DNA from 2 places in the Streptomyces sp. NPDC002577 genome. Region 2 is predicted to be linked to the other one. Evidence: predicted binding sites of a transcription regulator. Region 2 holds the regulator's gene; the other holds the start of a gene.
The links. Region 2 encodes HspR, which represses chaperone genes until heat shock. Its sites were predicted from a motif close to TTGAGNNNNNNNNNCTCAA; they were not measured.
Positions count from the first base shown of each region.

Region 1: a site for HspR is predicted at 10,611-10,629, ahead of dnaK (molecular chaperone DnaK). Genes of this name have one in related genera too.

Region 1 covers NZ_JBSFWK010000037.1:65,636-81,618, reverse strand. Annotated here, with positions in the region: gene ACWD4J_RS32980 (carbohydrate ABC transporter permease) at 1-225, opposite strand, end outside; gene ACWD4J_RS32975 (carbohydrate ABC transporter permease) at 225-1,157, opposite strand; gene ACWD4J_RS32970 (ABC transporter substrate-binding protein) at 1,172-2,482, opposite strand; gene ACWD4J_RS32965 (LacI family DNA-binding transcriptional regulator) at 2,609-3,640, shown strand; gene ACWD4J_RS32960 (endo-1,4-beta-xylanase) at 3,787-5,136, opposite strand; gene ACWD4J_RS32955 (metal-sensitive transcriptional regulator) at 5,938-6,225, shown strand; gene ACWD4J_RS32950 (hypothetical protein) at 6,218-6,571, shown strand; gene ACWD4J_RS32945 (ArsR/SmtB family transcription factor) at 7,176-7,802, shown strand; gene grpE (nucleotide exchange factor GrpE) at 7,927-8,652, opposite strand; gene dnaK (molecular chaperone DnaK) at 8,649-10,541, opposite strand; gene ACWD4J_RS32930 (lipase maturation factor family protein) at 10,854-12,281, shown strand; gene ACWD4J_RS32925 (glutamate--cysteine ligase) at 12,331-13,809, opposite strand; gene ACWD4J_RS32920 (hypothetical protein) at 14,077-14,340, opposite strand; gene ACWD4J_RS32915 (RlpA-like double-psi beta-barrel domain-containing protein) at 14,339-14,542, shown strand; gene ACWD4J_RS32910 (cell wall protein) at 14,557-15,177, shown strand; gene ACWD4J_RS32905 (MauE/DoxX family redox-associated membrane protein) at 15,194-15,983, shown strand, end outside.
Region 2 covers NZ_JBSFWK010000009.1:6,131-22,113, reverse strand. Annotated here, with positions in the region: gene ACWD4J_RS15000 (S1 family peptidase) at 112-1,233, shown strand; gene ACWD4J_RS14995 (hypothetical protein) at 1,336-2,232, shown strand; gene ACWD4J_RS14990 (ATP-binding protein) at 2,677-3,093, opposite strand; gene ACWD4J_RS14985 (helix-turn-helix domain-containing protein) at 3,347-4,228, shown strand; gene ACWD4J_RS14980 (DUF397 domain-containing protein) at 4,239-4,433, shown strand; gene ACWD4J_RS14975 (circularly permuted type 2 ATP-grasp protein) at 4,524-6,074, shown strand; gene ACWD4J_RS14970 (alpha-E domain-containing protein) at 6,161-7,093, shown strand; gene ACWD4J_RS14965 (transglutaminase family protein) at 7,099-7,989, shown strand; gene ACWD4J_RS14960 (hypothetical protein) at 8,258-9,361, shown strand; gene ACWD4J_RS14955 (hypothetical protein) at 9,402-10,316, shown strand; gene ACWD4J_RS14950 (heat shock protein transcriptional repressor HspR) at 10,535-10,987, opposite strand; gene dnaJ (molecular chaperone DnaJ) at 10,993-12,174, opposite strand; gene grpE (nucleotide exchange factor GrpE) at 12,229-12,906, opposite strand; gene dnaK (molecular chaperone DnaK) at 12,903-14,753, opposite strand; gene ACWD4J_RS14930 (arsenate reductase/protein-tyrosine-phosphatase family protein) at 15,085-15,624, opposite strand; gene ACWD4J_RS14925 (polysaccharide biosynthesis tyrosine autokinase) at 15,621-15,983, opposite strand, start outside.

The DNA of each region.
Region 1 (15,983 bases), on a different contig from region 2:
CATGGTGACGATCACCGTGTTGAGGAAGTACTCACCGAAGCCGCTGGAGAACACGTTGGCGTAGTTGTCCAGCGTGAAGTGCTTGGGAAAGCTCAGCGGACCGCCTGCGCTGTAGTCGCTGCGGCTCCTCAGGGTGGCGGCCAGCATGACGTACAGCGGCAGGGCCACCAGGCAGAGCCACATCACCGATCCGAGGCCGGCGAGGTAGTTGGGGCGGCGCTTCATCACAGGCCCTCCATTGAGCTGCGCATCTTGTCGTACCCCGAGAGCCGCACCATGATCAGGGAGATGATGGTCGCGGCGACCACGAGGACGAGGGCGATGGCGGAGCCGACGCCGTAGTCGAAGCTCTTGAACGCCTTTTGGTACATGTAGAAGGCGCTGATGGTCGTGTCGGTGCCGGGGCCGCCCTGGGTGAGGATCAGGACGGTGTCGAAGGTCGTGAGGCCGCCGACCACCATCATGATCCCCGAAGTGATCATGGTGTTACGCAGCTGCGGCAGCGTGATGTGGAAGAACTGCCGGAACCTGCCCGCGCCGTCGAGCTCCGCCGCCTGGTAGAGCACCTTCGGAATCGCCCGCGCCGCACCCTGGTAGATCAGGCTGTGCAACGGCACGTACTGCCAGGCGCCCACGAAGACCAGCACCCCGAGGGCGCTGGCCTGCTCGCCGAACAGATTGCCGTCCCCGAACAGCCACTTGGCCCGGGCGGGCACGCCGAAGTTCGGGTCGAGCAGGGAGCGCCAGAGGACCGACACCGCCGTCGCTGACAGCAGCAGCGGGATGAAGTAGATCGCCGACAGGACGGCGCGGTTGCGCTGGTGTCCGGCCGCCCAGACGCCGAGCAGGATGCTCAGCGGCGTCTGGATCAGCACGCCGAGCACGGTGAGCAGCACGCTCAGCCAGAGGCTCTTGACCAGGACGGGGTCGTCCAGCAGCTTGGACCAGTTGTCGGCCCCGACGAACTTCGGCGATCCCAGTCCGTCCCAGCTCACGAAGGACAGCACCGCGACCAGGACCAGCGGCACGATGGCGAACAGGACGAAGAACACGGTGGCGGGGGCCGCCCAGGCAAATCCTGGGCGGCCCACCTGGGCGGCGGCCCGACGCGCGGGCCTCCGCCTGTTCGAGGTTTTCTCGGTGGTGATGGTGGTCATCTCGGTTGTCCGGCTCACGACGTGGGCAGGGCCTGCATGGCCTTGATGAAGCCGTCCGCGTCGAGCTGTCCATTGAGGTACTGCTGGACGGCCTGGTGCATCGGCGTGGACGCGGTCTGCGGGTAGGCCTGGTCCCACGACAGCTGGAAGGACGGGGCCTTCTTGACCAGGTCGAGCTGGAACTTCGAGTACTCCGGGCTGGCGGAGGAGCTGTCCAGGAACTTCTCGGTGTTGGTGGTCGTGGTCAGGTTGCCGATGGACAGCTGCGCCTTGACGAACTCATCCGAGTACATGAGCTTCAGGAACTCGGCGACCGCTTCCGGGTGCTTCGTCTTCTTCAGCACCGAGTAGAAGTTGTTGGTGTTGCCGACGACGTTGTTCGAGTCGCCCTTGCCACCGTCGACGGTGGGGAAGGCGGTGTAGCCCAGGTCGCTCTTGGCGAACTCGGGGTGGTCCGTCTGCTGCTGGGAGTACTCCCAGGAACCCATCAGCTCGAAGGCGGCCTTGCCGCTCGCCAGCAGCGCCACGGAGCCGCCGTTGGTGTACTTGACCGAGTCGTAGTTCTTGCCGAACGCGCCGGCGTCGACCAGCTCCTTCAGCATCGACAGCGCCTTCTTGCTGTCGGCGCTGTTCCAGGCATCCTTGTCGCCGTTCAGCGCCTTCTCGAAGAGGCCGGGCCCGGCGACGCGGTCGTAGAGGTACTCGTACCACATCAGGGTCGGCCACTGGTCACCGCCGCCGAGGGCGATGGGGGTGACACCCTTGGCCTTCAGCTTCTTGACCGCCGCCAGCAGGTCGTCCCAGGTCTTGGGCGCCTCGACACCCGCCTCCTTGAGGACCTTCTGGTTGTTGAAGAGCAGCACCGGCTGGGTGCCGCGCATCGGCACGCCGTAGGACTTGCCGTCGACCACAGCGGCGTTGAACACCGACGGCAGGAAGTTGGACTTCAGGCCGGGGTCCTTGGCGATGAAGTCGTCCAGCGGCAGAAGCAGGCCGGCCTTCACGAAGGGCTTGATGCTGCCGCCGCCCCAGTTGAAGAAGACGTCGGGCGCCTGGTCCGTGTTGATGATCGTCTGCAGCTTCTGCTGGTAGTCCGCACCGGGGATGGTGTCCAGGACCGCCTTGACCTTCGAGGTCTTGTTGAACTCCGCGACGATCTTCTTCTCCACCTTGTTGGCGGAGTCACCGTAGACCAGGACGTGGATCTTGTCGTTGCCCCCGCCACTCGACGAGTCGTCCGAGTCGCCGCACGCCGACAGCGTGAGTCCCATGGCGAGTGCTGCGCCAGCGGCAACCGCGCGTGGGAGCCATGCCCGCTTCTTCATCGAAGCCCCTCCGAAAATTATCGTGCCCAACACCGAAATATGTTGTGCGCGGAGTGACGCTAGGCGCCGCCTCAAAGTGGGTCAACCCTCCAGCGGTGGGTTACCGAAGCGTTACAGGCCTGTCGTATGCTGCCGCTCATGCGCGATGACGACGAGACGGGGCGCGTCACCCTCGCCCAGGTTGCCGAAAAGGCGGGCGTCTCAATTTCGACAGTTTCGAAGGTCCTCAACGGCCGCCAGGACGTTTCGCCGCCGACCCGGGTCAAGGTCGAGCGGCTGCTGGAGACCCATGGCTACCGGCGGACCCCGAAATCCGCGGGCGAGGCCCCGCTCATCGAGATCGTCTTCCACGAGCTGGACAGCATCTGGGCCATGGAACTGATCCGGGGCGTGGAGAACGTCGCCGTGGCGAACGACGCGAGTGTGGTGCTGACCGAGAGCGGCACGCGGCACGCCCCGACTCCCGACTGGATCGAGAAGGTGCTGCGACGCCGCCCGCTCGGCGTGATCCTCGTGTTCTCGTCCCTGCCGCTGGAGTTCAAGCAGCAACTGCGGTCCCGCGCCATACCGTTCGTCATCATCGACCCGGCCGGCGACCCGGAACCGGACGTGCCCTCTGTGGGCTCGGCCAACTGGTCCGGCGGACTCGCCGCGACCCGGCATCTGATCGAGAACGGTCACCGCCGCATCGGGATCATCACCGGTCCCGAGGACATGATGTGCTCGCTGGCCAGGCTCGACGGCTTCCGCTCCGCCATGAGCATGGCCGGACTGGAGATCGACCAGGACCTCGTCCGCTTCGGTGACTTCCACGTCGAGGGCGGCTACTCGCGGGCGATGGAACTGCTGCAGCGCCCGGACCGGCCCACCGCTATCTTCGCGGGCAGCGACCTTCAGGCCCTCGGCGTACTGGAAGCGGCGCGCGTCAACGGACTGCGCATTCCGCACGATCTGTCGGTCGTCGGTTACGACGACGTCCCGCTCGCCCAGTGGACGAGCCCGGCGCTGACCACCGTGCACCAGCCGCTGCAGAAGATGGCCGAGGAGGCGGCGCAGATGCTGCTGCGGCTCAGGGCCGGCGACCCCACCATCACGCGCCTGGAGCTGGCAACCAGCCTGGTCGTCAGGAAGAGCACAGCCCCTCCCCCGCGCCCCTGAGTCACGCGGGCGGCCACCGGCCCCCCGGATCGGCGGGGCTGACTTCGGGCGCGAGCGACGACGAAGCGGCGCGGTGATCGGTGATCACCGCGCCGCGCGTTCATCGGCTGATGTGCGTTCAACGGCTGTTCATCGGGTGTCGTGCCTCAGGAGGCTGTGCACGCACCGATGATCGGCGCCGACGTGTTGCCGTTCGTCATGACGGTGAACCCGAAGCTCGTCGAGGCACCGGCTGCCAGGCTGCCGTTGCCGTTCGGCTTCATCGTCATCACGTTGCCGCTGGTGTCCCAGGTGGGGCTGCCGTTCCAGGTCGCAGAGATCTTCTGCGGCGAGGTCACGGTGACGGTCACGGTCCAGCTGGTGATCGCGGAGCTGCCCGCGGTGATCGTCACCTTGCCGTTGAAGCGGTCGCTCCACTCTTCGGCCTTGCTGTAGGTCGCAGTGCAGATGGCGCCACTGCCGCCACCGCCGGAGCCGGCACCGCCGAGTGCGGCGAGGACGGAGGTGTAGGCCGCCTTCTTGGTGTAGTTGCTGTCGAAGAGCAGGGGCGTGCCGCTGCTGCGCCAGGAGTACTTGTCGGTGATGCCCCACACGGTGATGCCGGTGCAGCGCGAGACGGCCAGACACGCCTTCACCACGTTGCTGTAGCTGGTGGCCTGGGATGCTCCGGACCCCTCGATGTCCAGCTCGGTGATCTGCACGTCGAGACCGAGGTCCGCGAAGCGCTGCAGGTTCGCCTGGTAGTCGGACGGGACCGGTGAGGCGCTGTTGAAGTGCGACTGGAAGCCGACGCAGTCGATCGGCACACCGCGCGCCTTGAAGTCCTTGACCATGTTGTAGACGGCGGTGCTCTTCGCGTTGACGCCGTCGGTGTTGTAGTCGTTGTAGCAGAGCTTGGCGCCGGCGTCGGCGGCTCGGGCGGTGCGGAATGCTTCCTCGATGTAGCCGTCACCGAGCTTGTCCTGGAACGGCGAGCTGCGCCGGGCACCGCTGGTGCCGTCCTGGAACGCCTCGTTGACCACGTCCCAGGAGTGGATCTTGCCCGAGTAGTGCTGCATCACCTTGGTGATGTGGTTGTTCATCGCCGAACGCAGGTCGGTGGCGCCGAGGTTGCTCACCCAGCCCGGCAACTGGGAGTGCCAGACCAGGGTGTGGCCGCGCACCTTCATGCCCTTGCTCTGCGCATGGCTGACGATCTGGTCGGCCGAGGTGTAGGTGAACGAGTTCTGCGTGGGCTCCACGGCGTCCCACTTCATCTCGTTCTCCGGCGTGACGGAGTTGAACTCGGTGTCCAGCGTGGAGACGTACTGCGATTCGCCCAGGTGACTCGCGGCGACAGCGGTGCCGAAGTACCGGCCCTTCTCGGCCGCGGCGGCGCCGAGCGTGCTCGCGGCGCCGGCACTGCCCGCCAGCGTGACGACGCCGGCCGTGGCGAGGAGACCCGCCACGCCTAAGGCGACCGCCTTGCGGGCCCGCGACCGCGGTGGTGGACCCACGGGTCCGCCGTGAATTGATGTGATCACGTCAACCTCTTCTTTTCGAGTTCCAGATGGACGGAGGAGACCGTCCGGGCCGTTACGGAAGGGCGCCACGCGAGGAGCCGCACGAGGGCAGGACGCACCCGTGACGCGGGGGCCGCGCGGCGAGAGGTGGAACGAACGGTGGCGAGTGTGGCAGCCACTTTCTGCAACGTCAACGTCAAGTTTCAGAAATATTTCGATACCGGAACACGACAACCGTGCCCCACCGCGCACGGCCATGACCAGCTTAAACACACCTTCATGGGAGAGTGGGTGGAACCCGATGTCAGCACCTTCGGGCCTCACTCCAGCGGAGAGTTACGGCAATTCACCGAAATAATTGACGGAGAGTCACCGAAACATCTCTCTGCATACGGGACGGGGGCGCCTCATGCGCGCTACAGGTGGAGAGTTTCGGCCGTCGACGGGAGGACTTCACCCTTATCCGTCCCCATCTAAGGCTTTTGCTCGCACTCGAAACGTTTCGAGACCCATGATGCTGCAGGCCTACAGGCGCGGGCCGCACCCCGGAGCGACCGGCGTGCGCTGACCAGCGATCGGCGGGCGGTGTCAGATGTCCGGATGTGGGCCGTCCAGGTTCCGGCACACGAATTCCCCGAAGGTGTCCCACGTCGACTCGACGGCTCGGGGCCCGGCGGCCGCGGCGAGAGCGGCGGATGCCATCCTTGATCGTCAGGCGATCTGTCCCGGTTCCTTCGGAGGTGACCCTGGAGAACGGGATACCATACCCCTGAGGGTATAGGCGAGGGAGTCGTTGTGGAGTTGCAGTTCGAGGGCGGGGAGCTGAAGGCCGTACTGAACCGGCTGCGCCGGGCTCAGGGCCAGATCTCCGGTGTCATCCGGATGATCGAGGAGGGACGCGACTGCGAGGACGTCATCACGCAGCTCGCCGCGGCCTCGCGAGCCCTCGACCGGGCGGGCTTCGCGATCATCGCCACGGGTCTGCAGCAGTGCCTGACCGACGTGGAGAACGGCGCGAAGAACGGCGAGACCACTGAGCAGATGCGCGCCCGGCTGGAGAAGCTGTTCCTGTCGCTTGCCTGAGTTCCAGGCAAGCGTGACGGGCCCCGGCTCAGGAGAGCCGGGACCCGTCGCGGTGCCTTTAGCGGCCGCCGCCACCGCCGTGACCGCCGCCACCGCCGTGACCACCACCGCCACCGTGACCGCCACCGCCGTGACCGCCACCGCCGTGACCGCCACCGCCGTGACCACCGCCGCCATGGCCGCCGTCACCGTGACCGCCGCCATGGCCGCCACCGTTGTGACCGCCATAGCCGCCACCGTCGTGACCGCCGTAGCCGCCGCCATCATGGCCACGCCCATAGCCGTTGTTGTAGTCGCTCCAGTAGCCGCGTCCGTTGTCGTGGTTGCGGCCGTTGTCGTGGTCTGAGTAACCCGAATCGTGATGCGAACCCGAGTCAGCGGCGCTGGCGACGCCGGCGCCGGTGAACGCCAGCACAGCCGCGGCGAACAGCGCGGCAGCCAGGCGCCCGAACCTGGACAGGATTGCACTCATGATGCTTGCCTCTCAGGGGGAAATGGATTGTTGCTGATCCCGGAACATCCAGGTCCAGCCCGCATCCGGCCCTCCACGGGGACCTGACGCTTGGGAAACGCTCACGGCCCTGATCCGACGCCCCGCCCAGCGCGCGCAGGCAACAAAAAGCCCTGAGCCACGGCTGTGGACGTGTGGCTCGACGCCGGACCCTCGCGGCTCACCGATGTAGTGCGGCAGGCCGTACTTCCGCGACGCACCCTCCGACCGGACCGCGGCTCGCGGTCACGGTGCCGACCGGCCTCCGAGGCCCCGTGCGGCCTTCCCATCAAGCCCTACGAATCACCTCGTGTCATCACGCTAGGCAGATAACCGGCAAAACGTCAACTACTACAGAAATCACCCAAAGAAGGGCGTTGCGCTATGCGCGATCCCGCGTCGGATTCGCCCTCTTATGTAGCTCTTTGAGAAGACTTCTTTGCATTGATACCTTCTCGTCATGCACGAGACTCAGCAGCCCGAAGTCTCGGACGCCAGGGCGCTCAGAGGGCTCGCCCATCCCCTCCGGCAGCGAATGCTCGCCCGGCTGCAGCGCCACGGCCCAGCCACCTCCGCCGACCTGGCGGCCGAGTTCGGCGCGGACCGCGGCGCCACCAGCTATCACCTGCGCCAGCTCGCCAGGTTCGGCTTCATCCAGGAGGACACCACCCGGTCGACCGGCCGCCGCAAGTACTGGCGTGCCGTGCCGGAAGACGTGCGGCTCCCCCGCCATGCAGGGAGCGAGGAGGCGGAAACGACGGCCCAGGAGATCGGGCACCGGTGCTGGGAACGCGCGGAGCACGACCTGGCCGCATTCCTGAGCACTCCCGAATCCTTCGGTGAGTTCGGCGCCGCGGCCCTCCACTCACTGGGCGGCACCACGCTGACGGCCGGGGAACTGGCCCGGTTCACCGAGGAGTACATCGCGTTTCTCACTCGCTGGCACCGCGAACCGGATCAGGCTCCGCCGGGCAGCCGGCACATCACCGTGCTGTTCAACGCGTTCCCGACGCCGGAGGACGGTGACCGGCACGGGTCGACTCCGGCACAGCCGCACGCCGGCGGTGATGCCCGCCAGTCCCCATGAGTCATGGGCGACTTCGCCGAACCTGTGCAGGCGTCAGATCGCGCTGCGCGCGGTGCCGTGAGCGGCCTGTCCCCCAGGCGGTGGGGCGAACACCGCGCGACAGCAGATCAGTTGGTGCGATGCCTCACATGTCCGGGGCCTCTGCCGGCGGTCCCGTCGGTGGTTCGGCCACGGTGACCTGGGCGGGACGCAGCAGGTGACCGCCGACGCGATAGCCGGAACGGTGGACGGCTGCGCAGGTGGACCGGTCGACCCGGTCCGAGTGGTCGTAGGAGACGGCCTCGTGCAGGGCGGGGTCGAACGCCTCCCCTTCACGGCCGTACGACTCCAGGCCGAGGGAAGCCAGTTGGTGCTCGAGGGCATCGATGACCCGCCGGAAGCCACCCTTCACTTCGCCGGCCTCGTCGGCCTGCTGAACCGCGTCGAGTACGGGCAGGAGCCCCGCGAGCACGTTGGCCACGGCGATCTCGCGGACCGCCAGCCGGTCGCGTTGCACCCGCTTGCGATAGTTGTCGTACTCGGCCTTCAGCCGCTGCAGGTCCGCGGTGCGTTCCTTCAGCTGCGCGCGCAGCGCCTCGGTCTCGGTCCGCTCCGTCCCCTCCGTCTGCTCCGTCCGCCCGCTCGGCTGCGCCGGCGCAGGGGCGCCGCGCCGGTCGGCCGCGGGCAGTCTCCGGCCTGGGGCGGCGGGGCCGTCCTTGAGGCCGGAGCGGCCTGCGGGGGGCGCCAGTTCGACGGAATCGCCGCCTGCGCCCCCGTACCGCGGCCGAAGGGTGGTGACCGGATCGATGCGCCGCTCGTCCCGGATGAGCACCGGCCGGTCCTTGCGCTGGTGCTCGTGCGGTCGGTTCATCCCGTGCCTCCCTTCGGATGCTGCTCGTCATCGACGATCTCGGCGTCGACGACGTCTTCTTCCGCGCCCGTCGCTCCGGTGCCGGCCGGTCCGCCGTGAGCCTCGGACGCCTGAGCCTGGGCCGCCTGCGCCTGCGCGTACATGGCGCTGCCGATCTTCTGAGCGGCGGCCGCCGCCTTCTCCGTGGCCGTGCGGATGGCGGCTGTGTCGTCGCCTTCGGCGGACGCTCCCTTGAGCCTGTCCTTCAGCTCGGCCAGCGCAGCCTCAGTCTCGGCCTTCACGTCGTCCGGGATCTTGCCCGGGTTGTCCTTGATCAGCCGCTCGGTCTGATAGACGAGCTGTTCGGCCTGGTTGCGCGTCTCGGCGGCCTCCCGCCTGCGGCGGTCGTCCTCGGCGTGCTGCTCGGCCTCCCGGACCATGCGGTCGATGTCGTCCTTCGGCAGCGCGGAGCCACCGGTGACGGTCATCTTCTGTTCCCTGCCGGTACCCAGATCCTTGGCCGACACGTGCATGATCCCGTTGGCGTCGATGTCGAAGGCGACCTCGATCTGCGGAACGCCCCGGGGCGCGGGCGGCAGGCCGGTCAGCTCGAACATGCCGAGCTTCTTGTTGTACGCCGCGATGTCCCGTTCGCCCTGGAAGACCTGGATCTGCACGGACGGCTGGTTGTCCTCGGCCGTCGTGAAGATCTCCGACCGCTTGGTCGGGATGGTCGTGTTCCGCTCGATGAGCCTGGTCATGATGCCGCCCTTGGTCTCGATACCGAGCGACAGCGGGGTGACGTCGAGCAGCAGGACGTCCTTGACCTCGCCCTTGAGCACACCGGCCTGCAGCGCGGCACCGACGGCCACGACCTCGTCCGGGTTGACGCCCTTGTGCGGATCCTTGCCGGTCAGCTCGCGCACCAGGTCCGTCACCGCCGGCATCCGCGTCGAACCGCCCACCAGGATCACGTGGTTGATGTCCGAGACCTTGATCCCGGCGTCCTCGACCGCGTTGCGGAACGGGGTCTTGCAGCGCTCCAGGAGATCGGCGGTCAGCTGCTGGAACTGGGCGCGCGTGAGCTTCTCGTCCAAGTGCAGCGGACCTTCGGCCGAGGCGCTGATGTACGGGAGGTTGACGGTGGTCTCGGTCGCCGCGGACAGCTCGATCTTCGCCTTCTCGGCGGCCTCGCGCAGCCGCTGGACGGCCATCTTGTCCTTGGACAGGTCCACGCCGTAGTGGTTCTTGAACTGCTGGGCCAGGTGCTCGACGATCCGCTGGTCCCAGTCGTCGCCTCCGAGGTGTGTGTCGCCGTTGGTGGCCTTGACCTCGACCACTCCCTCGCCGATCTCGAGGAGCGACACGTCGAAGGTGCCGCCGCCCAGGTCGAAGACGAGGATCGTCTGGTCGTTCTCCTTGTCGAGCCCGTACGCGAGCGCGGCCGCCGTCGGCTCGTTGATGATCCGCAGCACCTTCAGCCCGGCGATCTCGCCTGCCTCCTTGGTGGCGGTGCGCTGCGCGTCGTTGAAGTACGCGGGGACGGTGATGACCGCGTCCGTCACGTCCTCGCCCAGGTACGCCTCCGCGTCCCGCTTCAGCTTCTGCAGCACCCGGGCCGAGATCTCCTGGGCGGTGTACCTCTTGCCGTCGATGTCGCCGGACTCCGGGAATCGCCACTGCGCGTCGCCCATGTGGCGCTTCACCGACCGGGCCGTACGTTCCACGTTGGTGACCGCCTGGCGCTTGGCGATCTCGCCGACCAGCACGTCGCCGCCCTTGGCGAAGCCCACGACCGACGGCGTGGTCCTGGCGCCCTCGGTGTTGGTGATGACAGTGGGCTCGCCGCCCTCCAGCACGCTCACCACGGAGTTGGTCGTCCCGAGGTCAATACCGACTGCCCGTGCCATGTCAGATCTCCCTCCTGCACGCGCTCACACCTGCGGCACGCAGACACCCTTCAACACCCGTGGTAAATCCTGAGTCGCCTCAAGTCAAGAATCCTTAGCGCAAACCTGTGCGGCGGGCTGGAGGACCGGCGGTCAAGGCACTGGAGAACCCGCGGTGAACAGGGCGTTCCGACGGCTGGGGCCGCCGTCCCGGCCTGCCGCCGACGGAGCGTGTACGGACGCCGCACGGGTACCCGAGCGGCGACATGGCCATGTAACCGTCGCGCTTCGGCGGGCGGTGGCGGGCCGCGGGGCCGCTCCAGGAGGAGTGCCGTGGAATGGTTCACGGACGTGGACTACTGGCTGGGCCGGCTCGGCTTTCAGCGCGGCCTGGCCGCCTTGTACTTCGTCGGGTTCCTCAGCACGGTCAACCAGTTCCGGGCGCTCATCGGTGAGCGCGGGCTGCTTCCCGTCCCGCGGTTCGTGGCGGCCGTCCCCTTCCGGCAGTCGCCCAGCATCTTCTACGTCCACTACTCGGACCGCTTCTTCGCGCTGGTCGCGTGGACGGGCGTGGCGCTGTCCGCCGCACTGGCCGCGGGGGCGGGCGACCTCGTCCCCCTGTGGGCGTCCCTGCTGATGTGGGCCGCCCTCTGGGTCATGTACCTGTCCATCGTCAATGTCGGGCAGACCTGGTACGCGTACATGTGGGAGTCGCTGCTGCTCGAGGCCGGTTTCCTGGCGATCTTCCTGGGCAACGAGCGCACGGCGCCGCCGGTCCTGGTGCTGTGGCTGCTCCGCTGGCTGCTGTTCCGGCTGGAGTTCGGTGCCGGGCTGATCAAGATCCGCGGCGACCGGTGCTGGCGCGATCTGACCTGCCTCTACTACCACCACGAGACCCAGCCGATGCCCGGCCCGCTCAGCTGGTTCTTCCACCGCCTGCCCCGGCCGGTGCACCGGGTGGAGGTCGCGGCGAACCACGTCGCGCAGCTCGGGGCTCCCGTCGCGCTGCTCACGCCGCAGCCCGTCGCCGGTGTGGCGGCCGGGGTCATCGTCCTCACGCAGCTGTGGCTCGTCGCGTCCGGCAACTTCGCCTGGCTGAACTGGCTGACCATCGTGCTCGCGCTGCCCGCGATCGAGGGAGGATACGCCGCGAAAGTCCTACCGTTGCCCGCTCCTCCCGCCTTTCCCGCCACACCGGCGTGGTACGAGGGCGTGGTGCTCGCCGTCAGCGCACTGGTGGCCGTGCTCAGCTACTGGCCGGTCCGCAACCTGCTCTCACGCCGCCAGATGATGAACTTCTCCTTCAACCCGCTCCACCTGGTCAACACCTACGGCGCCTTCGGCAGCGTCAGCCGGGTCCGCTACGAGGTCGTGATCGAGGGCACGGACGAGCCCGAGATCACCGACGGCACCGTGTGGAAGGAGTACCGCTTCAAGGGCAAGCCCGTGGACGTGCGCGGACTCCCGCCACAGGTGGCCCCGTACCACCTGCGTCTCGACTGGCAGATGTGGTTCGCCGCGCTCTCACCCCTCTACGCCCTGTCGTGGTTCGCGCCGTTCATCGGGCGGCTGCTCGACAACGACTCCGTCACCCTCAAACTCCTGCGCGGCAATCCCTTCCCCACCGCTCCTCCCACCTACATCCGCGCCCAGCTCTACAGCTACCGCTTCACCGGCCGGCGCGCCCTGCGGAAGACCCGCGCCTGGTGGGACCGCACGCTGGAGGGCGCCTACCTTCCGCCCGTGACCAAGGATCCGTGACGGCCGAGCGCCTTCCGCCCTGGCGGTTCGGCCGCGGGCGCGGCCGGCCTCAGTCGACCGGCCAGGTGTGGACGGGTGCGTTGAGATGCATGTAGTCCATGTACTGCTGCGTCATCCGCCGCAGCGCTTCGTGGTGGCCGACGTGGAACGAGTCGTCGATCCGGTGGTACATCTCCCGCTGCCACACAGCGCCGTTACGCCCGGTGACGCACCGTTGCTCGATGATGCCGAGCAGCGGCTCCCGCCACGCCGCGTCCATTCCCGAGAGCTCAAGACCCCGGTGCGCGAGCGGCAACAGGCGCCTCAGAACGAGTTCGGGCGCCGGGACCTCCCCCATTCCGGGCCAGTACAGCCGTGCGTCGATGCCGTGCCGCGCCGCCGTGTGGAAGTTCTCCTCCGCAGCCGAGAACGACATCCGTGACCAGACCGGCCGGTCCTCCTCCACCAGGGCCCGGGTGAGCCCGTAGTAGAAGGCGCCGTTGGAGAGGGTGTCGGCGACCGTCGGGCCCGCGGGGAGCACGCGGTTCTCCACCCGTAGATGCGGCTTGTCGTGCGCTACGGCGTAGACGGGGCGGTTCCAGCGGTAGATCGTGCCGTTGTGCAGGGTGAGCTCGGAGAGCTCGGGGATGTCCCCGCGCTCCAGCGTCTCCTTGGGGTTCTGCTCGTCGCAGATCGGCAGCAGCGCAGGGAAGTAGCGCACATTCTCCTCGAAGAGGTCGAAGACGCTGGTGATCCACCGCTCTCCGAACCACACGCGGGGCCGGACACCCTGCACCTTGATCTCCTGCGGGCGGGTGTCTGTGGCCTGCTCGAACAGGGTGATGCGGGTCTCGTCCCACAGTTCCTTGCCGAACAGGAACGGCGCGTTGGCGGCCAGCGCCACCTGGACGCCCGCGACGGCCTGGGCCGCGTTCCAGTAGTCGGCGAACTCCTCCGGGGACACCTGCAGGTGGAACTGCGTACTGGTGCACGCGGCCTCGGGGGTGATGGTGTCCGCGTAGGTCCGCAGCCGGTCCACACCGTCGATCTCGATCCGCAGATCCTCGCCGCGCGCGGCGAACACCTGCTCGTTCAGCAGCCGGTAGCGCGGGTTCTCCGACAGCGCCGCCTCGCCGACGTCCGACTGGCGCAGCGTGGGCAGGATGCCGACCATGATCAGATACGCGCCGACCGTCGCGGCCCGGTCGTCGGCGTGGTCGAGAGCGTTCCGGATCTCGGCCTCCCACGCGTCGGGCCCGCCGGCCGTCAGCCGTCGCGGCGGAATGTTGATCTCCAGATTGAACCGGCCCAGCTCGGTGGACCAGGCGGGGTCCGCGATCGCCTCGAGCACATCCCTGTTGCACATCGCCGGCTCGGCGTTGTCATGCACCAGGTTGAGCTCGATCTCCAAGCCGACCTGGGGCCGCTCCGACTCGAACCGCGACTCGCGCAGCATCTGCGCGAACGCGTCGAGGCACTCCTGCATCTTGATCCGGTACCGGCGGCGGTCCTCACGCGTGAACACCAGCGCCGGGACGTCCCGTCCCATCGGCCCTCCCGAGTCTCCTCGGCGGACACGTCATTACCTCCACCAGAATCCCACCGCCGGGCAGCACTGACGAGGCGGAGCCGTCGCCCGCCTCGCCCTCCAGCGGCAGCCGGCGAAGGAACGGTGGACGCGCGTAGCGCACTTCGTGCGAGGCCCTCTAGCGGGGCGGCGCGGTGGTGCGCATCATAGGTGTGCTTGTACCGCACAGCATTCCCCCTGCTCTCCTGCGCATCTTCCCTCACAGGGTTGATGCGCAGGCGCGATTTGTCATGCGCGCGCCAAAAGCGCGCCTTCCGGAAGGGAACGCACCATGGCTTGCGGAACGACCAGCCTGTGGGCCGGCGAGACCAGCTGGTTCTGTTGTGGGAACGCCTGGGGTCCGTGCAGCAGCGCGGGCGGCGGCGCCTGCGGAACCTGCAAGTCCGCCTCGTACCACGGCGCATGGCCCAACGCCTCGCAGGCGTGCTGGGACATCACCCGGCCCGACCTGTGCGGCGAGAACATCCCGCGGCGCGGCTGCGGCTCGGTCATGAACATCAGACACCAGTGCTCGGGCGCCACCGTGTGCATCACCATCACCGACTGCGGCCCGCGCACGAAGTCCTGGTGCGGCGAGGCCACCTGCTGCAACGGCGTGTGCCGCACCAACCGCGTGCTGGACCTCACGCCCGCGGCGTTCTCGGCCATCGGCAGCCTCAGCTCCGGCATGCTGCCGGTCTACATCTACGAGTGAGGGGGCGTCACGACATGACCGCTCGCCAGGGCATACCCGGCGGCGTCGGCCGCCGGCGCTTCCTCACGGGCGCCGTCGTCGGCGGCGCCACCATCGTCGGCGCGACCGCACTCGGCGGCATCGACGCCGACGCCGCCTTCGCCGCGCCCCAGCCCTCTCTCGACCCGGCGTTCGCCAAGTCCTCGTTCGTGGAGGGGCGGATCGTCCGGATCGACGGCAGCGTGCTGCACATCCTGGGCTCCCACGGCGACCGAGCGCGCGTCCAGCTGACCAACGCCACCAGCATCTGGAAGGTGGAGCCCACCACCGCTGACGCGATCGAGGCCGGCGACGGTCTCTACGCGCGTGGAGTCCCGATGCCAGACGGCAGCGTCGCCGCCGACGCCGTGTGGGTGAACATCGTCAACATGGCCACCACGATCCGTGGTATCGGGAAGAACCGGCTGCACTTCGCCCACGGCAGCCACGAGATCGTCGGCAACGTCGTCCCGGCCACCACCAACGCCTCGTACGCCGGCCGGGCCCTCACCTCCGATCTCTCCCAGCTGCGCATCGGACAGCACGCCCAGGTCCTGGGCGCGTGGCGGCCGTCCGACGACACCGTCGACGTCGTGCGCATCGCCGTCGGGACTTGAGCGGGCAGGGGGAGAGATGGACTCACTGACCTCAGGTCTGGCTCCGACGCCGGCATCGGGGCTGGTCCCCGCTCTGGTCCCGCTGGTCCTGGCCGGTCTGCTCGGATGGACCGGCGCGGTCAAGCTCTTCGGCCGCGGCACCGTCCGGCAGGCGCCCAAGACCGCGCTCGCCCGCATGCTGCGCAGCAGCGAACGGACGGTGCTCGTACTGCGCGCCGTGGGCGCGGCCGAACTGGTCGTCGCCGTCGGCCTGCTCGTCGCGCCTGCGCTGCTTCCCTCGGCGGAAGCGGGAGCAACGGCCGCGGCGCCGGGAGTCGCGGCTGCCGCCCTCGGGGCCGGGTTCCTCGGCTACCTCGCCCGGGCCCGGGCCACCGCCCCCGAATCGTCCTGCGGCTGTTCCGCGAGCGACGACGCCCCGATCACCTGGCGAGCCTTCGCCCGCGCCTCCGCGGTGCTGGCAGGTGGGGCGGTGTCGGCAGTCGGCGCTCGCGGTACAGCCGGGACAGCAGGGGGCAGTACGGCGGCGGACGGTGTGGCGCAGTCCTGGTGGACCGTGATCGAGGAACAGCCGTTCGCCTCAGTGGGCTTCCTGCTGGTGTCCTCGGCCGTGCTGGTGGGACTCTCGGCGGACCTCGACCGGTGGTGGCGGCTGCCGCTGCGCCGGTTCCGGCTGCGCCTGCTCGGCCATCCGTTCAACTCCGGCGGCGGGGAGGGCTCCGGCATTCCGGTCGCGGCCACGGTCGAGCTCCTGGAACGTTCGCTGGCCTGGCAGGCCACCTCGCCCGTCGTACGGTCGGGCCTGGTGG
Region 2 (15,983 bases):
AGCCGCCCTTTGCCAGAAAGGCAATCCCAGCTGTCATTTTTCGCACTTCAGGCACCAGAAACAACATTTTTGTTTTGGTTTCGACAGTCACTGGAGGTCGCACAATGCCCCATGCCCCATGCCCCGAGGAGACTCGCGCAGATTCTCTCCGCCGCACTCCTGGTCACCATCGCGGCAGCTGTCCCGGCATCCGCCGGGGAACCCCCGAAGCCGCTCACTGACCCCACCCGGGCGGCAGCGCTGGCACACAAGCTCGGCGCCGACCGGACCGGCGGCGTGTACTACAAGGACGGGCACCTCGTAGTCACGGTCACTGACCAGGCAGCCGCGCAGACCGTCCGGGACGCGGGCGGGACCCCGAAACTGGTGACCCGAAGTGCGGCTGAGCTTGCGTCCATTCACCATGAGCTTGACCAGCTGGGGGGCATCCCCAATACCGCGTGGGGCGTTGAGGCCAGTACCAACCAGGTGTCAGTCGAGATCTTCGACGGGGTGCCCACCACCAGCAGGGCCCGGATCGAGAAGGTTGCGACAGCTCACCCCGGGGCGATACGCATTAAAAGACTCGGGGGCAAGTTGGAGGCCGCCGCCACCGACCTTCGGGGCGCCAATGGGATTTGGTCCGAAGGCTGGCTTTGCAGCGCCGCGTTCAACACCAAGAACTCCTCGGGGACGATCTACACACTCACCGCAGGCCACTGCGTACCCGGCACCGGCAACACCTGGTACATGGACTGGAACGGCGCCAGGATCGGAACCCAGACCGCGTACAACTTTGAAACCGGAACCGACGGCTACTGTGACGGGTCCACTCGCGCCTGCGACTGGGCCACCATCAAGGCGGACGACCCCGACATCAACCCGCTCGGGACCGTCAGATACTGGGGTGGCGATTACCACCAGATCGACAACTCCCGCTTCGCAGCCGAAGGGGAAAGCGCGGACCGGATCGGAGTCGCGAGCCAAGACACAGTCGGCTACATAAGCAAGTCCAGTACGACTGTCACCTACACCGACGGGACGACCTTGTACGGCATGTACGAGGCCACCCTCTGCACGATGCATGGAGATAGCGGAGGGCCCCTGGTCCAGGGCACGACCGCCCTGGGTATCACCTCCGGCGGAAACTACCTCGACGAGCCCTGCGGCGACTCCGATGCGCAGACAGGCCGCCACTCCTTCTACACGCGAGTGCAGACCGTGCTGGACCAACGCGGCCTCCACGTCTACTGACAACACGCCCTCAGCTGCCCGCAACCCGGTGAACCAATCATGGGCCAGCCGCGTCACAAGGACGGCACAGCTTGCCGCGTCGCCATCGCAACCGGAGGTCATATGCGTATCAGAACATCAGGCACCGCTGGCATGCGCGCCTTGGCGATCTTGACGGCTATCGGTGTGGGTGCCGTCACCGGTTGCGGCAGCGAGAAGGGTGCCGGTGACCACGCGGAGGCAGTGGTGAACCGCGCCCGGCAGGTCGCCGCAGCCTGGGACGGGTCCAAGGCTGCGGCGGCGTGGCGTGCTGGCTACCACCCAATGGGCGAAGTGATCCAGCTGCCGCGGGGTGGCCTGCAGAGCAAGGCTGATCAGCAGGCCTACCAAGACCACAGCTTCGTCCTGGACGGAAAGTTGCCCACCACCTGGCCGAAGAACGGCCGGGTCGCTTGGGACGGGGACGGATTGCTCACACGGCCGCTGGTGGAGCCGGACTCGTCATATAAGACCCTGGCTAGCGCCCGCGTCGGCGGGAACCCGCACCTCACTGTGACCGGGGCGAAGCTGGGTGAGATGAGCGTGGCCACCAGCCGGGGGCCTGCAGTCGTCCCTGCCTGGCTGTTCAGCCTGGAGGGCTATGACTCTCCCCTCAAGCAGGCCGCTGTCATCCCCTCGAAAATGCCTCAGTCGCCGATCAGGCGGGCCACCGACGTCCCCGGTTATCCGCTCAACCGGCTGGTCCAGATTGCCGCAGACGGGCGATCGGTCACCGTGGTTGCCCTTCATGGTGTCTGCGACCGCGGCCCCGCGGTTGATGTGCTGGAAACACGCGGCAGCGTAGTGCTGTCCGCCTCCGTCAAGCACCCCGACGACAGTGACTGCACCGCGCAAGGGAGACTGACACAGGTGACGGTAAAGCTGGACCGCCCTCTGGGCGACCGCGTTCTGCTCGATGCACTCACCGGCCAACCAGTTCCCTACAAGCCGCCGCACGGGCCTTCGCCGAGCTGGAGCTGAGCCGCGCACCCCAGCCCCGGCTCGGACGCACTGACCCCGAAACTTCCCGTGGCGTGGGGGCGGGAAGGTGACGGCCTCTGCCCAGGCCACCGGGCCTATCGCGCCCTGACGTAGTCCTCTGTCGTCCCATCCGACGCCGCGGTCTTCATCACGGGCAACGTCCGCGGACCAGGTCCTCTGTGGGCTCCGTTTCGTCCATGGGCAGCATGCACCGCGCCTGCACCTTCGAGGCCGACAACCCGCACAGCATCGAACCGGAGGCGTTCGGGCAGAGGACCGGCACGCCATACAGCGATGGCTCCCTCACCGATCTTGGAGCGGTCCCCTCAGGAAGCTCCATAGCGCTCCACGCCACCTCCTCGGTGCCGCCACGCCATTGGGTGCTTCAGGAGGTAATCGATCACGCCGACCACCCTCCGCGAAGCCGTCCAGTACACATCTCGTTCAGCTCGAACCACACTCCTTTCGCGTACCGCCCCGCCCGGTCCGCCGCGACGCCCCACGCGTCCGCGACCTCGGCGACGAGCGCGAGTCCGCGACCCCAGCAGGCAACGGCTCCGGCGGCGGGGTCGCAATCACCGGCGGGTCCGGGCTCTCGTCGAAGACGCTGACCCGAAGGCGCGCCGGGGTGAGCCAGACCCGCAGCATCGCGGAGCCCTTGGTGTGCAGATGGACGTTCGTGACGAGTTCCGAGGTGCAGAGCGTCGCCGCGTCGGCGAGTGGCTCTCTGCCGAGGGCGAGCAGGACGCCGCGCACGAAGTCGCGGCACAGTTTCGGGGCGGTGGCGTCGCCCGGCGCGAAGAGGCTGTACTCGTAGGCGAGTTGGGTGGGGCGGTGTGATGCGCTGCGCGCTGGTTGCATGGGTGACGGCTCCCATCGATAGGAGTGAGGAAGGTCGTCCCGTGCCGAGCGATGGCGTTGCCCGCGCGCTCCTGGTGGGAGGGGTGGGTGCTCTGTCGGCTTATGGGCAGGGGGAGTCGAGCGATTCCGTAGCGTTATCGGTACCGCACCCACGGTAGCCATTTAGGGTTCGTATGCGCAACCAACTCCCCTCTTCCGGTGGACCAACCCCCTTGAACGAGGCAGACTTTGGACGAGCCAGCAGGGAGAGACCGTGGGATTGCGCACCACCATCAGCGAGCGGCAACGACGACTCGGATTCGAGCTCAAACAACTGCGCGAAGATGCGGGTTTGAGCGCAGTTGAGGCCGCCGAGCGGATCGACATGAGCCGCGGACAGCTCAGCCACATCGAGCTCGGCAGGACGTCGATCCTTACGGAGCGACTTCTGGACCTGTGTCGGGCTTACAGTTGCGCAGACGAGCCCTATATCGAAGCACTGGTGGCCTTGTCCGAGGCAACCGGCAAGGGATGGTGGAGCCCCTACAAGAAGCACATGGGGCCTGGCGCGCTCAACTTGGCCGAACTGGAGGCAGGCGCCCAATCTCTACGAACCCACGAGCCGCTGTTCATCCCTGGCCTCTTCCAAACGGCCGACTACGCGCGGGCAATCTTCACCAGCCCCAAGCTCGGCTTCGAGAACATCGAGGAAGCCCTGACGTTCCGTATGGAGAGGCAGCACATCCTCACCCGCGAGAACCCGCCCACCGTGCACGCCGTCATCCATGAAGCGGCCCTGCACATGCGCTTCGGCGACACCAAGGTGGTGCGCGAGCAACTGCTGCGACTCATCGAACTGGCCCGCCTGCCGAATGTGACCATCCAGGTCTACCCGTTCCGAGCCCAGGCGTACGGGGCCCTCAGTGGACCCTTCGTACACATCAGCCCCAGCGCACCGCGGCTGGGCACGGTAATCGTCGAACAGCCTCTGGGTTCCCTCTACTTGACCGAGCAAGCCCAGCTTCATCAGTACGCCTCATTGTTCGACCGACTCGCCGAGAACGCCCTCGCCCCCATCGACGTATCGTTGGCCCCCGAAGCGCACTCAGTGAAGGACTCGCTGGCCCTCATCCAGCACCTTCTCTACACCCTCTAGGGAGGCCAAGATGCCGGAACTGAACTGGCAGAAGTCATCGTTCAGCGGCGGCCCGGAGGGCAACTGCGTCTACGTCACCGCCACCCCCGACCGAACCATCCGCCTCCGCGAAAGCGACACCCCGGACGTCATCCTCCGCACCACCCCCGCCGGGCTGGCCGCCCTGCTGCGGCACCTGAGGGCAACCTCGAGCGACGAGCACTGAGCGAAAGCGGTCCAACCGGCCCGCACCCCCGTGAGCTGCCGGAAATCGCCCGGTGACCGGGATGTTACGTATGGCATCTAACGTCGCGCCATGGCGGACATATTTGACGCGTACGCGTTGGCCGATGCATGGGACGAGATGTTCGAGCGTCCGGGTGAAGTCAGGACCGCCTATGAGCCGGTGCTGGCGGCGCTGCAGCCGATGGATCCGGCCGAACTGCGGTTCCGGGCCGACCAGATGGCGAGGTCGTTCACGGACCGGGGTGTGACCTACGCCTTCGCCGGCGAGGAGCGGCCCTGGCCGCTGGACCTCGTGCCGCGCATACTCGACGCACTCGAGTGGGACCTGATCTCGCGCGGCGTGGCCCAGCGCGTGAAGGCGCTGGAGGCGTATCTCGCCGACGCCTACGGACCGTGCCGGGCCTTCGACGACGGTGTGGTGCCGTGGCGGCTGCTGCTCAACTCGCCCCACTTCCACAGATCGGCGGGGCCGGTCGAGCCGCCGGGCGGGGTGCGCATCCACGTCGCCGGGATCGACCTCGTACGGGACGAGCAGGGCGACTTCCGGGTGCTCGAGGACAACGTGCGGGTGCCGTCCGGGGTTTCGTATGTGATCGAGAACCGGCGTGCGATGACCCGGATCTTCCCGTCGCTCTTCGCCGAGCAGCATGTGCTGCCGGTCGACGGCTACGCACAGCGGCTGCTGGCCGCGCTGCGGGCCGCCGCGCCCGGCGGGATCGCCGACCCGCGGGTGGTCGTGCTGACCCCCGGGCCGAACAACGCCGCCTACTTCGAACACGCCTTGCTGGCCCGGCTGATGGGCGTGCAGCTGGTCGAGGGGCACGATCTCGTCTGCCGCAACAACCGGGTGTGGATGCGTACCACGCGCGGCGAGATGCCGGTCCATGTCGTATACCGGCGGCTCGACGACCACTTCCTCGATCCGCTGCACTTCCGGCCGGACTCCGTGATCGGCTGCCCGGGCATTCTCAGCGCCGCGCAGGCCGGCACGGTCACGCTCGCGAACGCGGTGGGCAACGGCATCGCGGACGACAAGCTGCTCTACACGTACGTGCCGGATCTGATCCGGTACTACCTCTCCGAGGAACCGATTCTGCCGAATGTCGAGTCGTACCGTCCCGACGAGCCGGGACAGTTGGAGGCCGTGCTCGACCAGCTCGACCAGCTGGTCATCAAGCCCGTCGACGGCGCCGGCGGCCAGGGCATCGTCATCGGACCGCACGCCGACAAGGCCACGCTGGACGAGGTCGGCAAGGCGGTCGCGGCCGATCCGCGCGGGTGGATCGCCCAGCGTCCCGTCGCCCTGTCGACCTCGCCCACGCTGGCGGGCGACGGCATGGCGCCGCGCCACATAGATCTCCGCCCGTTCGCCGTGAACGACGGCGACGAGGTGTGGGTGCTGCCCGGCGGCCTCACCAGGGTGGCGCTCCAGGAGGGCAACCTCATCGTCAACTCCAGCCAGGGCGGCGGCTCGAAGGACACCTGGGTCCTCACGGACGGCGGCCCCGCGTCCGCCGCCACGGATGAACCGGCCGGCACCCCGCCGCCCGTCGCACCGCGCCAGCTGGGGCCCGACGGCACCGGCTTCCAGGGCGTACAGGAAGGGGCGCAGCAGCAGTGAGGACCATCCCCGTAGGACAGGCAGGACTGGCAGGACAGCTCTCCGGACAGACTCCCGGACAGCCCTCCACCGCAGGAGGTACCGCCGTGAACGACGTGATCCTCTCCCGTATCGCCGAAGCCCTCACCTGGACCGGCCGCTATGTCGAGCGCGCCGACGCGACCGCCCGCATCCTCGACGCGTATCTGCACCGCCTCCTCGAGGACCCGTGGCGCGACGAGGACACCGCGTGCCGCTCGCTGTACGCGATCCTCGGCGTGGATGCGGGCGCGGAGGCCGTCGACATGCAGCAGGTGCTCGACCAGCTGGCCTTCGACGCCCGCACCACCTGCTCCATCGAGGGCGCGCTCGGTGCGGCCCGGCTCAACGCCCGCAGCGCCCGCGAGGCCGTCTCCTCCGAGATGTGGGAGTGCCTCAACTCCACCTGGCACGCGCTCGCCGACCAGCGCACGGCGGCTCGCCGCACCGGCCCGTACGCCTATCTGGAGCTGGTACGCCGCCGGGCCGCGCTCTTCTTCGGCCTCGCCGACTCGACGATGAGCCGGGACGACAGCTGGCGGTTCGTGGTCCTCGGCCGGAGCCTGGAGCGCGTCGACATGACGGTCCGCCTGCTGTCGGTACGCGTACTGGACGCCGCCCATGCCCCCGACTGGCCGACGCTGCTGAGCGCGAGCGGCGCGGACGAGGCGTACGCGCGCGTGTACAGCGGTTTCGGCGACACCCCGCGGGTGGCCGAATTTCTCCTCCTGGACCGGGATTTCCCGCGCTCGGCGCTGCACGCGCTGACGACCGCGGAGGAGTGCCTGGCCGCGCTCGGCCGCCCCCGCCAGGACCCCGCGCGCCGCCCGATAGGCCGGATGCGGACGCGCCTCGAGTACCTGGAATCGGCCGCGCTGGAGGACGGGCTCCCGCACCTGCTGCGCGATCTGCAGCAGGCCTGCATGAACTCGGCGGAGGCCGTGGCGGAGAGGTTCTTCCCGTATCAGGGCCCGGTCGAGTGGGCCCAGGAAGGAGCGTGAGCGGGATGACGGGAAGGACGACGACCGTGGACACGACGAGCGCGACGGCACAGCGGACGAGCAGGCTCCGGATCAGGCACGAGACCCGCGTTTCGTACGCGCAGGCGGCGGTCTCCTCGCACAACGAGGTCCGGATGACCCCGCTGACCCTGCCGGGCCAGACCACCCTGGACGCGCGTGTGACCATCAGCCCTGCCACCGCCACCTGGGCGTACTGGGACTACTGGGGCACCCAGGTCACCGGCTTCGACCTGATGGAGCCGCACGAGGACCTGACGATCACGGCGCTGAGCCTGGTGGAGACCTCGCCTCCGGCGCCCCTCACCACTCCGCCCACCTGGGCGGAGGTGGCCGACCAGGCCGCGAACTCACGCCTGTTGGAGTACGCCGTGCCCACCACGCGTACCGCCGTGACCGAGCAGCTGGCCGACCTGGCCCGTGCCGCGGCCGACGGCCTGGACCCGCACGAGACGGCGGTCGCCGTCTCGAACCTCGTGGCCGACCGGGTCGCGTACGTCCCCGGCGCGACGGGCGTCCACACCGTCGCCACCGAGGCCTGGGAGCAGGGCGCCGGGGTCTGCCAGGACATCGCCCACCTCACGGCGGGCCTGCTGCGCGCCCTCCGCCTGCCGACCCGCTACGTCTCCGGCTACCTCCACCCGGAACGCGACGCGGAGCTCCACCGCCCGGTCGCGGGCCAGAGCCACGCCTGGATCGAGTACTGGGCGGGCGACTGGACCGGCTACGACCCGACGAACCGCACCCAGGCGAACGAGTCCCACGTGATCGTGGGCCGGGGCCGCGACTACGACGACGTGACACCGCACAAGGGGGTGTACCGGGGGGTGGCCGGCGGGCCGCCGGAGGTGTTGGTGGAGTTCACGCGGGTGGCGTGAACGGGGGTGGAGGGTGGGGTGTCCTGGTCACCCTGTCGGGGCGGGGGGCGAGCCGCCAACTCGCCCTCCCCATCCACTCGTCGGGCCCTTTACTCCCATGCCGATCACGGGGAAACTGACACCCGCGCCGCGGTCACCAGCCCACCCTCTCGTCCCCCCTCCCCCATGCTCGACCGCGAGAGCCGCCGGTCCGCGCGCATCCCGCCACCCGCCCCCGTGAGACGGTGCCTCCCCCACCCCGGCTCCACCGCCCCGGTGAAGGACGTACATGCGACGCTCCACCCTCGTCACCCGCGCCCTGGCCTGCGCCGCTCTCGCCTGCGCGGCCGTGGCCCTGGTCCTGGTCTTCGCCCGCTACGACGCCCCGGCGCCGCGCTGGGACATCCTCTGGGCGCTGGGCGGGGCGGCGGTCGCCGTCGGAGGGTGGGCGCTCGCCTGCCGTACGGCGCCTCTGCTCGGGCCGGTGTCGCAGGCCGTGGCGACGGATTCCGCGACACCGCCACCTTTGCCGCGCAAGCTGCCGCTCCCGGCCCGCGACACCGGCCGGGCGACGGCTGCCGTCCTCGTCGCCCTCACCCCGCTCGTGCTCACCCGGCTGGCCGCAGGCACCAGGGGCGGCTTCCTCAGCGGGTTGGTGATCATCCTCGTCTTCATCGTGACCGTGAAGGCCCTCGGCTTCGCCCGCCGCCAGGTGAGCCAGGCGGACCAGCGACGCAAGCTGCGCGTCCTGACCGAGGACGCCGGCCGCGGCGAGGTCCACGCCGTCCGGGTACGGGTGGGCGAGCCGGTCCGTCTGCGCTACTCGAAGCGCGGCGACAAGCCGGGCGAGCTGAACGTCACGCAGTTCCACTGGCTCGTCCTGCGGGCCGGCGAGCGCGAGATCAGGCTGGCCGCTCCGTCGGACGAGGTAGGCCGTGCCGCCCTGCGCCTCGGCGGCCAGGAGGGCCGGCTGTGCTGGCCCGAGCGATGGAAGCTGATCGAGGAGGAACTCCCCGCGGCCTTCGTCGCCGACAACGGCGAGGTCCTCATGGGCCTCACCGACCCGGACGAGGCCCGCCCGTACCTGAAGGGCACCCACCGCGCGGCCCCCGGCGACGCGACAACAGCCCGCCGCCTGCCCCGAACCGCCAAGTTCCAGGCACCTGTTCACCTCCCGATCCTGGGCGGCGCACTGCTCGCGGCACTGCTCGCCGCCCCGGTCCTGTACGTCGGCCCCGACGACCTGCCGGCCGCACTGAGCTGGCTGCTGTGCGCGCTCTCCGCGGCCGCGCTCGTGACCGGCGCGATACGCGGAATCGCAGCGTCCAGCCAGTCCCTCCCGGAGGGCCTGTCCTGGACGGTGGTCGAGGAATCGGACCCGTCGATCGCATGACTTGTGACAAGCACCCGGGCGCCTCCCGTACGGTCGTCTCATGACCGAACTGGTGTTGAGGGGACGCCGGGCCACGGCGCGCTTCGGGCGGGACGAGGTGCTGCTGGAGCGGGCATGGGGGCGGTCTCGGATCCGTATTCCGCTGGCCGCCATAGAGACGGTCCGTACGCGAGGACGTAACGGTCAGGACCCGGGAGACGGCACGACCGGAGGACCGAAGCCGCGGGTCATCGAGATCGTCCTGACGTCCGCATCCGCGAGCACCGATCCCGTCGTCTACACGCTCGGCTCACCCAGTGCCGAGGCCGCCCAAGCCTTCGCGGCGGCGGTCACGGCGGCGCTGCCCGTCCGGGACGCCGAGCAACGACGCGTGGACGGTGCCACCTTGGTGACCGCCGTGCCCCGTCCTGCGGCGGCCGAAGGCAGGGACCGCTGGCGAACAGTTCGCGAATACCCGATGCTCTGGGCGATGGGCGGCCTGTTCGTCCTGGGCCTCGGGCTTGCCGCCGCAACCGGCGAATCGGAACTCACGCTGTTCTGGGCCGTCTTCTTCACGCCGTTCCTCGTCGGGCTTGCGATCGCCGTGTTCGTGTACCGGACCACGGTGGACTGGTGGCTGTTGCGCCGCCGGGGCATCACGGTCGTGGCCACTTTCAAGGAGAAGAGCTACGGGACCGGAACCGACGGCGAGACCACGGTCACCAAGGTCTACGCGTTCACCGACGCGGCAGGCACCCAGCGGACGTACAGCGGCGGCGGCAAGGTGGTCGCCACCGACCCGGAACGCATCGAGGTGACGTACGACCCGTACGACCCGGATCGGATCGCCGCCCGCCACGGACTCGTCGTACGGGCCCTCCTCTTCCTCGCCTACGTCCTCCTCGGCCTGCCCATCACTGTGCTGGCCGCCGCGTACCCGATCGTCTTCCTCGGCGTACTCCTCATGAACCTCTGAGCGGAGCGCCCCTCAGGCCCGCGCCGGGCCCGTGATCGTTGCCCGTGTCCGCGGCGGCCGTCCTCGCGACCGCCCCGGTCCTGGTGAGCGCGGCCGTACCGCCGTCCTCCTGACGGCACGACTGACTGCACGGCCGACGGCACGACCGACGGCATGACGAAGGGGCCCGGAGATTCTTCTCCGGGCCCCTTTCGCGTAAGCGTGTGCGTCAGCGTGCGTCAGTCCGAGGACTGCTGCCGCTTCGGCCGCCACACCACCAGCGCGCTGGTCTGCTGCACCTCCTGGTACGGCACCAGGTCCCGGCGGTACGACGCATGGACCGCCGCCTCGCGCTGCCTCATCGTCGCCGCCGCCCCGTCCAGCGCGTCCTGGAGTTCCGCGACGCGCTGCTGCAGCGCCACGACCTGGTTCTCCAGCTCGATGATGCGCTTGATGCCGGCGAGGTTGATGCCCTCGTCCTGCGACAGCTGCTGCACCTGGCGGAGCAGCTCGATGTCGCGGGCCGAGTAGCGCCGGCCCCGGCCGGCGGTGCGGTCGGGTGAGACCAGGCCGAGACGGTCGTACTGCCGCAGAGTCTGCGGGTGCAGCCCGCTGAGCTGGGCCGCCACCGAGATGACGTACACCGGCGTCTCTTCGGTCAGTTCGTAAGGGTTCCGCCGACGGCTGTCCATATGCGTCATGCTCCCTTCGCGGCCTGGAACAGCTCCTCCCGCGGGTCGTCACCCGCGGTCGCCTCGCGATACGCCTCCAGGGCGTCCCGAGCCTTGCCCGTCACGTCCTTCGGCACGGCGACCTCGACCGTGACCAGCAGGTCGCCGCGGGTGCCGTCCTTGCGGACCGCGCCCTTGCCGCGGGCGCGCATCGTGCGCCCGTTGGGCGTGCCCGGCGGCAGCTTCAGCGTGACCGGCGGGCCGCCGAGCGTGGGGACCTTCACCTCACCACCGAGCGCGGCCTCCGCGAAGGTGACCGGCACCGTGACGGTGAGGTTGTCACCCTTGCGGCCGAAGACGGGGTGGGCGTCGACGTGCACGACCACATACAGGTCGCCCGCCGGGCCGCCCCGCTCGCCGGGTGCGCCCTTGCCGCGCAGGCGGATCCGCTGCCCGTCGCTCACCCCGGCCGGGATACGGACCTGCATGGTGCGGGACGACTTGGCGCGGCCCGAGCCGTTGCAGACCTCGCAGGGGTTCTCCGCGATCAGGCCGCGGCCCTTGCAGTCGGGGCACGGGTCGGTCAGCGAGAAGCCGCCGCCCGAGCCGCGCGCCACCTGGCCGGTGCCGACGCAGGTCGGGCACACGCGCGGCGTGCCGTTCTTGTCGCCGGTGCCCGAGCAGGCCTTGCACGGCTGCTGCGACGACATCCGCAGCGGGACGGTCGCACCGTCCACCGCCTCCGTGAAGCTCAGCGTGACCTCGGACTCGATGTCCTGGCCGCGCCGCGGCTGCGTACGCGTGCCCGTGCCGCCACCGCGGTTGAACAGCCCCCCGAAGACGTCACCGAGCCCGCCGCCGAATCCGCCGGCACCGCCCGCGCCGCCCTGGGCGCCCCCGCCGAAGAGGTCGCCCAGGTCGAAGTTGAACGTTCCGCCCCCGGCTCCCGGCCCCGGGCGGAACCCGCCGTTGCCGAAGAGGGCGCGCGCGTCGTCGTACTCCTTGCGCTTCTTGGGGTCGCCGAGGACGTCGTTCGCCTCGGAGATCTCCTTGAAGCGCTCCTCGGCCTTGGCGTTGCCCTTGTTGGCGTCCGGGTGGAACTCGCGGGCGAGCTTCCGGTACGCCTTCTTGATCTCGGCCTCGGTGGCGTCCTTGGGGACGCCGAGGACCTTGTAGAAGTCCTTCTCGATGAAGTCCTTGGTGCTCATCCCCGACGTCCCTCCTTCCTCGTCCGTACGGCGATCCGTACCGTTCGTATGACGTCAGCCCTCGTCCGGGCCACCGTTCTCCTTGCCCGTCGCGTCTGTCGCTTCCGAAGACCCGTCGCCTGCTTCGGCCTTGTCGGCCTTGACCGTCTGCGCGCCGGGCTGCGGCTCCGCCACGGCCACCCGCGCGGGGCGGATGGTGCGCTCGCCGAACCGGTACCCCGGCTGCAGAATCGCCACGCACGTCGTCTCCGTGACGTCCGGCGCATACGAGTGCATCAGCGCCTCGTGGACCGTCGGGTCGAAGGGCTCGCCCTCCTTGCCGAACTGCTGCAGGCCCATCTTGGCGGCGACCGTCTCCAGCGATTCGGCCACCGACTTGAACCCGCCCACGAGCTCGCCGTGCTCCCGCGCGCGCCCGATGTCGTCGAGCACGGGGAGGAGCTCGGTCAGGAGGTTCGCGATGGCGATCTCCTTGACCGCGATCCGGTCGCGCTCGACCCGGCGGCGGTAGTTCTGGAACTCGGCCTGCAGCCGCTGGAGGTCCGCGGTGCGCTCACCGAGCGCGGTGCGCACCTGGTCCAGCTCGGCCGTCAGGCCGGCCGTCTGCGTCGCGTCCCCGGCCGGGGCCGCCGCGCCCTCCTTGGACTCGGCGGCCTTCGACTCGGCGTCTTCAGAGGTGGCGCCGGAGGGGACGTCGGGCTGCTCTTCGAAGCCCGGGGTCTCCTCCGTCACGCGGCACCGTCCTTGCGGTCCTCGTCGACGATCTCGGCGTCGACGACGTCGTCGTCAGCGGCCTTGGCCTGACCGGCACCGGCGTCACCGGCACCGCCCGCGGCCTGCGCGGCCTGGGCGTCGGCGTACATGGCCTGGCCCAGCTTCTGCGAGACGGCGGCGACCTTCTCCGTGGCGGTGCGGATCTCGGCGGTCTCCTCGCCCTTGAGCTTCTCCTTCAGCTCGGCGACGGCCTCCTCGACCTCGGTCTTGATCTCGCCCGGGACCTTGTCCTCGTTGTCCTTGAGGAACTTCTCGGTCTGGTAGACGAGCTGCTCGCCCTGGTTGCGGGTCTCGGCGGCCTCGCGGCGGCGGTGGTCCTCCTCCGCGTACTGCTCGGCCTCCTGGCGCATGCGGTCGACCTCGTCCTTCGGCAGCGAGGAGCCGCCGGTGACGGTCATCTTCTGCTCCTTGCCCGTGCCCAGGTCCTTCGCGGTCACGTGCATGATGCCGTTGGCGTCGATGTCGAACGCGACCTCGATCTGCGGGACGCCACGCGGGGCCGGCGGCAGACCGGTCAGCTCGAACATGCCGAGCTTCTTGTTGTACGCCGCGATCTCGCGCTCGCCCTGGTAGACCTGGATCTGCACGGACGGCTGGTTGTCCTCGGCCGTCGTGAAGATCTCCGACCGCTTGGTCGGGATGGTCGTGTTCCGGTCGATGAGCTTGGTCATGATGCCGCCCTTGGTCTCGATACCGAGGGACAGCGGGGTCACGTCGAGGAGCAGGACGTCCTTGACCTCACCCTTGAGAACACCGGCCTGCAGGACGGCGCCGATGGCGACGACCTCGTCCGGGTTGACGCCCTTGTTGGCGTCCTTGCCGCCGGTCAGCTCCTTGACGAGCTCGGCGACGGCGGGCATACGGGTGGAGCCACCGACCAGGACGACGTGGTCGATCTCGTTGATCGAGATGCCGGCGTCCTTGATCACGTTGTGGAACGGCGTCTTGCAGCGCTCGAGCAGGTCGGCCGTGAGCTGCTGGAACTGGGCGCGCGTGAGCTTCTCGTCCAGGTGCAGCGGGCCCTCGGCGGACGCCGTGATGTAGGGCAGGTTGATCGAGGTCTCGGTGGACGAGGACAGCTCGATCTTGGCCTTCTCGGCGGCCTCACGGAGGCGCTGGAGGGCCATCTTGTCCTTGGACAGGTCGACGCCGTGGCCGTTCGCGAACTGCTTGACCAGGTAGTCGACGACGCGCTGGTCCCAGTCGTCACCACCGAGGTGGTTGTCGCCGTTGGTGGCCTTCACCTCGACGACGCCGTCACCGATCTCGAGGAGGGACACGTCGAAGGTGCCGCCACCGAGGTCGAAGACGAGGATCGTCTGGTCGTCCTTGTCGAGGCCGTACGCCAGGGCGGCGGCGGTCGGCTCGTTGACGATACGCAGGACGTTCAGACCGGCGATCTCGCCGGCCTCCTTCGTCGCCTGACGCTCGGAGTCGTTGAAGTACGCCGGGACGGTGATGACCGCGTCGGTCACCTTCTCGCCCAGGTACGCCTCGGCGTCCCGCTTCAGCTTCTGCAGGATGAACGCGCTGATCTGCTGCGGGTTGAAGTCCTTGCCGTCCAGGTTGATCTTCCAGCCGGTGCCCATGTGGCGCTTGACCGACCGGATGGTCCTGTCGACGTTCGTGACCGCCTGGCGCTTGGCGACCTCGCCGACGAGCACCTCACCGTTCTTGGCGAAGGCGACGACGGACGGCGTGGTCCTGGCGCCCTCGGCGTTGGTGATGACGGTGGGCTCACCGCCCTCCAGAACGCTGACGACGGAGTTAGTCGTGCCCAGGTCGATGCCGACCGCACGTGCCATTTCAATTCCTCCAGCATGACTTGAGTGGAACAGGCTCAAGGATGCATGAAGGATGTGGGCGAGTCAACAGAGCTGAGTCGACCGGACTCAACTTTTATCGAGCGCTTACGAGCAAGCACAGAGCGTCTCGCGAGGCGCCGCCGCACCGCCGCGACAGACCGAGCACCACCTGGAGCCAGTGTGGACCCTACGCCCGATTTGTCCCATCGGGGCAGGTCCTGTGGTGCCCGGTCCGAGGCCCAAGGTCCATCTTCCGGGGGCCCTCGGTCCACAGCCGGGGCCGACGCCCGCCGTGCGCCTCGGGCCCCCGGGCCCCCGGCGGAGGGGGCCCCTACGACAGCGCCAGGGCGGCAGCCGGTTCCAGCAGCGAGGCGAGGCGGGACACCGCCGCGTCGATCTCCCGCGCACAGTCGCGCAGGACGGCGTACGGCTGTCCGACAGGGTCCGCGACATCGTCCTCGCTGCCGTGCACCGCGGCGACGAGGCCCCGACGCGCGGCGGCCTCCGCGACCACGTCGCCGAAGGCCCCGTCGGCCAGCCGTACGAACTCCTTGAGCGTGAAGCAGCGGCGCATCGCCAGCGGCGAGATCTGCACGGCGGCCTCCCGGTGCTCGTGGGCGAGGCCGAGCACCAGCCCGGCCCCGGCGACGAGCTCCTCGGTGAGCGGGCGGGACGCGAACCCGGCGCCGTCACCGCCCAGCTCCTCCAGAACGCGCCGGGTGGCCGCGTCCATGCCGCCGCGGTGCCGCGCCTCTGTGCCGGCGCTCTCCGGCAGCACGGGGGAGCCCGGCCCGAGCCTGGCCCCCAGCAACCGCTCGGCGAGTACCGAGCGGTGCACATTGCCGGTGCAGACGAAGAGCACCCGGGTCATTTGTCGCCCGCGAGGTGTGTCAGGGCGGGCTCGGCGCCCTCCTTGCGCTTGCCCGGGCGCGGCGAGGGCAGCTCGCCGTAGGACCCGTAGCCGTAGCCATAGCCCTTGCCCTTGGACAGCGGCGCCATGCTGAAAACGGAACCGAGGGTGCGTACGCCCACCTGGCTCAGCGAGGCCGCGGCCGTACGGATCTGGTCTCGGCTTGTCTTCGATGCGCGTACGACGAGGAGCGCACCCTGGGCGAGCGGCGCCAGGCCGATGGTGTCGGCGACCGGCAGCAGGGGCGCGGTGTCGACGATCACGGCCTCGTAGCGGGCCGCGAGTTCGCGCAGCACCTCGCCCATCCGGTCCGAGGAGAG